Regions from separate parts of the Halomonas tibetensis genome, predicted to be linked through region 1. Evidence: predicted binding sites of a transcription regulator. Region 1 holds the regulator's gene; each other region holds the start of a gene.
What was found. Region 1 encodes LexA, which represses DNA repair genes until DNA is damaged. Its sites were predicted from a motif close to TACTGTNTANNTANACAGTA; they were not measured.

Region 1 (2,269 bases):
CGCACAGGTGGTAATGCCCATGGCATCCAAGCGGGCACCGGTGGCGGGCCCCACGCCGTGGAGCTTTTTCACCGGCAGCGCCTGCAGGAAATCCTCCATGCGCTCCGGGGTGATCACCGTCAGGCCGTTGGGCTTTTCCCAGTCGCTGGCTATCTTGGCCAGGAACTTGTTGGGCGCCACCCCCACGGAGAGGGTGATGCCGGTGCGCGCGAGGCTCTCTTCCTTGAGCCAGCGGGCCATCCAGGTGGCGCTGCCGGAAAAGCGCTCCACCTCACTGACGTCGAGGAAGGCCTCGTCCAGGGAGAGGGGCTCCACCAGAGGAGTCAGCTCATGGAAGATCGCCTGGACCTGCTGAGAGACGTCGCGGTACTTGTCGAAGTTGCCGGGCAGCAGGGTGAGGTGGGGGCAGAGGCGCAAGGCTCGGGCCGTGGGCATCGCCGAATGGATGCCGAAGACCCGGGCGGGGTAGTTGCAGGTGGCGATGACCCCGCGTCGCTCGGGACTTCCACCGATAGCCAGCGGCAGTTCCGTGAGCGCGGGGTTGTCGCGCATTTCCACCGCCGCGAAGAAGCAGTCGCAGTCGGCATGAAGGATCTTTCTCATGGGGCAAACTCGGTAAGGGCCCTTGTCGGCGCCTACCCCAGTGCCTGGCCGCTGCCGCCGCGAATCACGCCCACCCCGATGCCCTCGATCTCCAGCGCTTGATGGCGCAGGTCTACCTCGATGGGAGCGAACTCTGAATTCTCGGCGCTCAGGGTGACCACGTGTCCGCTGCGCTGGAAGCGCTTCACGGTTACCTCGTCCTCCAGGCGCGCTACCACGATCTGGCCGTCGCGCACCCGCTCGGTGCGGTGCACGGCAAGCAGATCACCCTCCAGGATACCGACATCCTTCATGGAAAGGCCGCGGACCCTAAGCAGGTAGTCGGCCCGGGGCGTGAAGTACTCAGGGGGCAACGGGCAGTAGCGATCGATATGCTCGGCGGCTAGGATCGGGCTTCCCGCAGCCACTTCGCCGATGATTGCCAGCCCCTGCAGCGGGGCATCGCCCTCAGCGACGGGTTCCTGCTCCTGGGCGGGTAGGCGTATGCCGCGGGAGGTGCCTGCGATCATGCGGATGGCGCCCTTCTTCTCGAGCGCCCGCAGGTGCTCTTCGGCGGCGTTGGGAGAGCGGAACCCCAGGGCCCGGGCAATCTCGGCCCGGGTGGGCGGATAGCCAAGGTCCTGGAGGGTCTTGACGATAAAGTCATAGACGTTTTGCTGGCGCTGGGTGAGGGGGCGTGCCATGCGACCTCCGAGGCGGAATCGGCGACTGGGTGAATACGTTAGTGATCAAGTATACAGCATGTTATTCCATCCAGTAATGGGTGTTTTGCTGGCGCCCACCAGAAGCCTCCGTCGCGCTGATAGAAGTAAGGCTTCGTTTAAAACGCGTTGTCCCGCCGGGCATTGAGAATGGTGCTTCGGCTGGCTTACAATTCATTTTACGTTTGAAACACCTGTTTATGACCGGGATTCTTATCGGGACTCTATATCGGGACTTTCTATCGGGACTTTTTATCGGGACTCTCCAAATGGCCCAGACCGACACCGTCACCCGCATCCTTGATACGGCCGAGGTGCTGTTCGCCGAGCGTGGCTTCGCCGAGACCTCGCTGCGCACCATCACCAGCAAGGCCAAGGTTAATCTGGCCGCGGTGAACTACCACTTCGGCTCAAAGAAATCGCTGATCCAGGCGGTGTTTGCCCGCTATCTTGACCCCTTCACCGAGCGCTTTCACCGCGCCCTGGACGAGCTCCAGGCTCACTACGGCGACGAGGTGATCCCCCTTGAGGAGCTGCTGGAGACCATGGCGCGCAGCGTGCTGGAGGTGCCTGCGGAGCGCAACAGCCTCAAGGTCTTCATGCGCCTGCTGGGGCTCGCTTACAGCCAGGCCCAAGGGCACCTGCGCCGCTATATTCAGGAGGAGTACGGCAGCGTCTTTACCCGCTTCACCGAACTGGTTCGCCAGGCCACTCCCGAGCTTCCCGATGCCGAACGCTTCTGGCGCCTTCACTTCATGCTCGGCACGGTGATCTTCACCCTCTCCGGCCTTGACGCGCTCCGCGACATCGCCGAGAAGGATTATCAGGAACATGTCACGGTGCGCGATCTGATCCGACGCCTGCGCCCGGTGGTGGTCGCCGCCATGCAGGCTCCGCTGCCGACGCCGGTTACGCTGGCAGCCCAGGAAGCCTGAACGGTGCTTGATTGCCATGGGCGCCGGCGG
Region 2 (2,269 bases), on a different contig from region 1:
GTACGGTGCTGCCAGCTTTTGCAGACCCGCGTGGTTGCGCAGGCGCCCCAGGTATTCGATGCCGCTGTCTTCCAGGGCTTCCAGGGTGGCGTTGTCGGTGAAGCCAGCATCGATGCGCACGCGAACCTCGGCACCGGTGCCTTCGTTGAGCCGTCGCACCAGGTGCGGAATACAGGTGTCGGCGTTCTCGGCCGGGCCGGCATTGCCCTCGCGTAGCAGACCGCCCACCATATCGCCGGTCTCGGCTAGAGAGGCGATCAGTGGTTAGTAGATGCGGGCGCCGACATGGCCGTGGTTGGCTGAGCCCCCATGGTGGCCATGCTCCTCGATCGGCAGACCGTCGATGTCCAGCGTCAGGCTCTCTGGCCGTTCGCCACCGTTCGGCGAGCTCAACCGCCAGATTGCCAACCAAATCAGGTCCTCATGCACGGTATCGAGGTTGTCATCGTGCCCTAGGTAGGGCAGCAACCGAGACAGCGTGGAGGGCGACGGACGATCCTGGACCAGCGGCGTTATTTCGCGCGCATCGCTGCCGGCTAGTCGCTAGAGTGGATCACGCCGCAAAGATTGGGTGTCACTCAGGCCGATCCAGCCAATCGACCGCTGCAAGACCAATGTTCGAAGCTGACGGGCCAGCGAGTGGCGGATACGCAGGGGGTAGCGTTAATCGACAAGATTGACTTCGAGCGCCTCGATCCTACCGCTTTTATCGAGGGCTTCTCGCAGCAGCAATGCGCCGCTGTCGCTGGTGGTGCGGCGTCCGCTCAGCTCGTCACGGACAGGGCTATTGCAGGAAGGCGACCAGGTCATTAGGGTTTCACCCATGGCGAGTGGTCCTCTTGAATCGTGCTCTGGCAGGAACAGTTTGATTCTACAAAAGAAAACTACTCGCCATCTTCGTTTTCAGGCTGCCTTCATGAATTAGTCGGGATTAAATGATGCCGAAGCCACAGAGCCACGAGTAGTCACTGCGGACCCGGTCTATGCCACATGGTGGATGACGGCCCTCCCCGAAAGGGTTTTCAGAAACCCCTGTATGTCCGTACACTAGATTCCTGTGCGGTCACATGCAGGGCACCATCATGCAATTCATTGACATCAAGGCCGAGATGTTGAACATGCGATCCTCACCAGACCTCAAGAAAGCCTTGAAAGAGGCCGCTGGCGAGGAGCAGCATAGTATGGTGAACATGTTCGAAGTGCTGCTGATGAATTATTGTGCATGTAAGGGTATCGTACCGGTGGGCACCAGGCTTCGACGTACCACGTTCACAAAAAATAAAATTGTGACCGTGGAGTTCATAAGGGAGTAGAGGTATGAGTTTTCGCTATATTGGATCGAAGTCTAGGCTTGTCGAAAAGATCATCACTTTCATTGGCCCCCCCAAGGAAGGTGCTTTCTTTATAGATGCTTTATGCGGGACAGGTGTGGTGGCTGAGGCAGCCGCGAAGCTTGGCTGGAACATAAGGATTAACGATAATCTACAATCAGCAGTAATCTCTGCCGGGGCACGACTAATTAGCCAGGAACAGGCCTCCTTTAATAAGCTTGGTGGCTACGCTAAAGCTATTGATAAACTCAATGCAGCGACGCCAAACAGAGGCTCTATGTGGAGCATGTATAGTCCTGCTTCATTTGATTTGTGTGGAATTGAACGAAGGTACTTTACCGAAGATAATGCGGCTCGGATCGACGCCATGAGAACTCTAATTTCAGGATGGAGAGAAGCGAACCTTATTGATGAGATCGAAGAGAGACTGTTGATCGCAGATCTCTTTGGTGCCTTGAACCGTGTGGCCAACATTGCAGGGACTTTTGGCTGCTTCCTCTCCAAGTGGACCAGCCAGTCCCAAGAGAAAATCGCTATGCGATGTAGGGAGCTAAAAGCAACAAGCGTATGCGTGCAGGCCACAGTGGGTGATGTGTTCGATGTGCATAATAGCCCCCAAGACTTAGTCTACCTAGATCCCCCATATACCAAGCGTCAGTACGCTAGTTATTACCATATTCTTGAAACAGTAGCATTAGACGATGAGCCAAGGGTGGAAGGTGTTGCAGGCCTACGGCCCTGGAAAGATCGAGCCTCAGATTTCTGCTATAAGACCCGGGCCCTTAAAACGCTATCGCAACTGGTAAGTAATCTTGAGGCACAAAAAATTTTGCTGTCGTATAGCAGTGAAGGGCATATTTGTATGGAGGAAATGAAAGCCGAGCTCTCGAAGATCAGTGATTTCACTATTCATCCCATGGGAGAGATTGGCCGCTATA
Region 3 (2,269 bases), on a different contig from region 1:
GGCGCTGTGGTAGGGCACGCCGGCCATGGGGATCGGCTTGCCGACGGACTGCCCGCGCTGGGTCAGGGTGATGTCGAGCAGTGCGGCGGCGCGGCGGGCGTCGTCGAAGAAGAGCTCGTAGAAGTCGCCCATGCGGTAAAAGAGCAGCACGTCGGGGTGTTCGCGCTTGATCTTCAGGTACTGGGCCATCATCGGCGTTTGGGGGGGGCTGGCCTGTGACATCGCGGATCCCTGTTGAGGCTCTGCACTCGCTGGCAAAAGCCAGTATTCTACCGTCCAGGCATCGACTTCGTCAGGAGCGATTGCAGATGACTCAGGAGGCCACCCATGTCCCATTCCGCTGCCAGCCTTGCCAATCTCGACCTCAACACCTTGGCCGAGCGCCTTGGCCGGCTATGTCGAGAGCAGGGCGTGATGATCACCTGCGCCGAGTCGTGCACCGGCGGTGGAGTGGCCAGCGCCATCACCTCAGTGGCCGGCAGCTCCGACTGGTTCGAGACCGGCTATGTGACCTACTCCAACGCCGCCAAGTCTCGTCTGTTAGGCGTGTCCGAGGCGCTGCTCGAGACTCACGGTGCGGTCAGCCGCGAAGTGGTCGAGGCAATGGTGGCCGGCGCTTGTCGCGATAGTGGCGCGGCGCTTGGCGTGGCGATCAGCGGCGTGGCCGGTCCCGGTGGCGGCAGTGCCGAGAAGCCGGTGGGCACCGTTTGGCTTGCCTGGGGCAATGATCAAGACGCCGAGGCCGAATGCCATCGCTATTCGGGCGACCGCTTCGCCGTGCGCGAGCAGGCGGTGCGAGAATCGCTGGTCGGGTTGGTCCGCCGCCTCGAGGCCCGCTGAGCCCTACCCGTATCCGGGCGGAATTTACACTGGTCCTGCCGGACCTTTTTCGCCATAATACTGTGCAGTCATACAGTATTTTATACCCCGATCAGGAGATCCGACATGGCTCAGGATGACAATCGCTCCAAGGCGCTGAATGCCGCGCTATCTCAGATTGAGCGCCAGTTTGGCAAGGGCACCGTGATGCGTCTTGGCGACGCTCCACGCGTGGTCATGCCCTCGATCTCCACCGGCTCGCTGGGTCTCGATATCGCCCTGGGCATCGGTGGCGTACCGCTGGGTCGGGTGGTCGAGATCTTCGGTCCGGAGTCCTCGGGCAAGACCACCTTGTCACTGTCAGTGATTGCCCAGGCGCAGAAGCAGGGCAAGACCTGCGCCTTCATCGACGCCGAGCACGCATTGGATCCGAGCTACGCCGAGAAGCTCGGCGTCAACCTGGATGACCTGCTGGTCTCCCAGCCCGATAACGGCGAGCAGGCCCTGGAGATCTGCGACATGCTGGTGCGCTCCGGCGGCGTCGACGTGATTGTCATCGACTCGGTCGCGGCGCTGACACCTCGCGCCGAGATCGAGGGCGAAATGGGCGACTCCCACGTCGGCCTGCAGGCCCGCTTGATGTCCCAGGCGCTGCGCAAGATCACCGGCAACATCAAGAATGCCAACTGCATGGTGGTATTCATCAACCAGATCCGCATGAAGATCGGCGTGATGTTTGGCAGCCCCGAGACCACCACCGGCGGTAACGCACTGAAGTTCTATGCCAGCGTGCGTCTGGACATTCGCCGCACCGGCTCGGTGAAGCAGGGCGACGAAGTCACCGGCAACGAGACCCGCGTCAAGGTGGTCAAGAACAAGGTGGCCCCGCCGTTCCGACAGGCCGAGTTTCAGATCCTCTACGGCAAGGGCATCTATCACGCCGGCGAGGTGGTAGATCTCGGCGTGCAGTGCAAGCTCGTCGACAAGGCCGGTGCCTGGTACAGCTACCAGGGCAACAAGATTGGCCAGGGCAAGGCCAATGCCGCCCAGTTCCTCGAGGATAATCCGGCCATCATGGAGGAGATCGAGAGCCAGATCCGCACTCAGTTGCTCGCTCCGGTTGAGCCCAAGAAGGAAGATGCCAAGGAGGCGGTGCCCGCCGAGAATGACCGCGATGACGAGCTGCTCTAACCCATGAACGCTAAGGCGCCAGGCGACTCCACGCCCAGGGAGGATGCCCTTCGTCTGCTGGCTCGGCGCGAGTATTCCCGCGCCGAGCTGGTCAGCAGGCTCTCGGCGAAGGCCCATGGCGTGGACGCCATCGCCGAGTGCCTCGACGCCCTGGCCGAGCAGGGCCTGCAGTCCGATGAACGCTTCGCCGAGAGCTTCCTGCGCTCGCGCATCATGCGTGGCCAGGGGCCGCTGAAGATCCGTCAGGCGCTTTCCCAGC

Region 2: a site for LexA is predicted at 1,031-1,050, ahead of ACFODV_RS12950 (DNA adenine methylase). Genes of this name have one in related genera too.
Region 3: a site for LexA is predicted at 899-918, ahead of recA (recombinase RecA). Genes of this name have one in related genera too.

What each region holds. Positions count from the first base shown of each region.
Region 1 is NZ_JBHRSQ010000008.1:233,426-235,694, forward strand. It holds gene dinB (DNA polymerase IV) at 1-603, opposite strand, end outside; gene lexA (transcriptional repressor LexA) at 636-1,286, opposite strand; gene ACFODV_RS06135 (TetR/AcrR family transcriptional regulator) at 1,574-2,239, shown strand.
Region 2 is NZ_JBHRSQ010000017.1:63,352-65,620, forward strand. It holds partial or broken gene ACFODV_RS12945 (IS1380 family transposase) at 1-864, opposite strand, end outside; gene ACFODV_RS12950 (DNA adenine methylase) at 1,318-2,269, shown strand, end outside.
Region 3 is NZ_JBHRSQ010000012.1:115,478-117,746, forward strand. It holds gene mutS (DNA mismatch repair protein MutS) at 1-222, opposite strand, end outside; gene ACFODV_RS09650 (CinA family protein) at 328-840, shown strand; gene recA (recombinase RecA) at 946-2,010, shown strand; gene ACFODV_RS09660 (regulatory protein RecX) at 2,014-2,269, shown strand, end outside.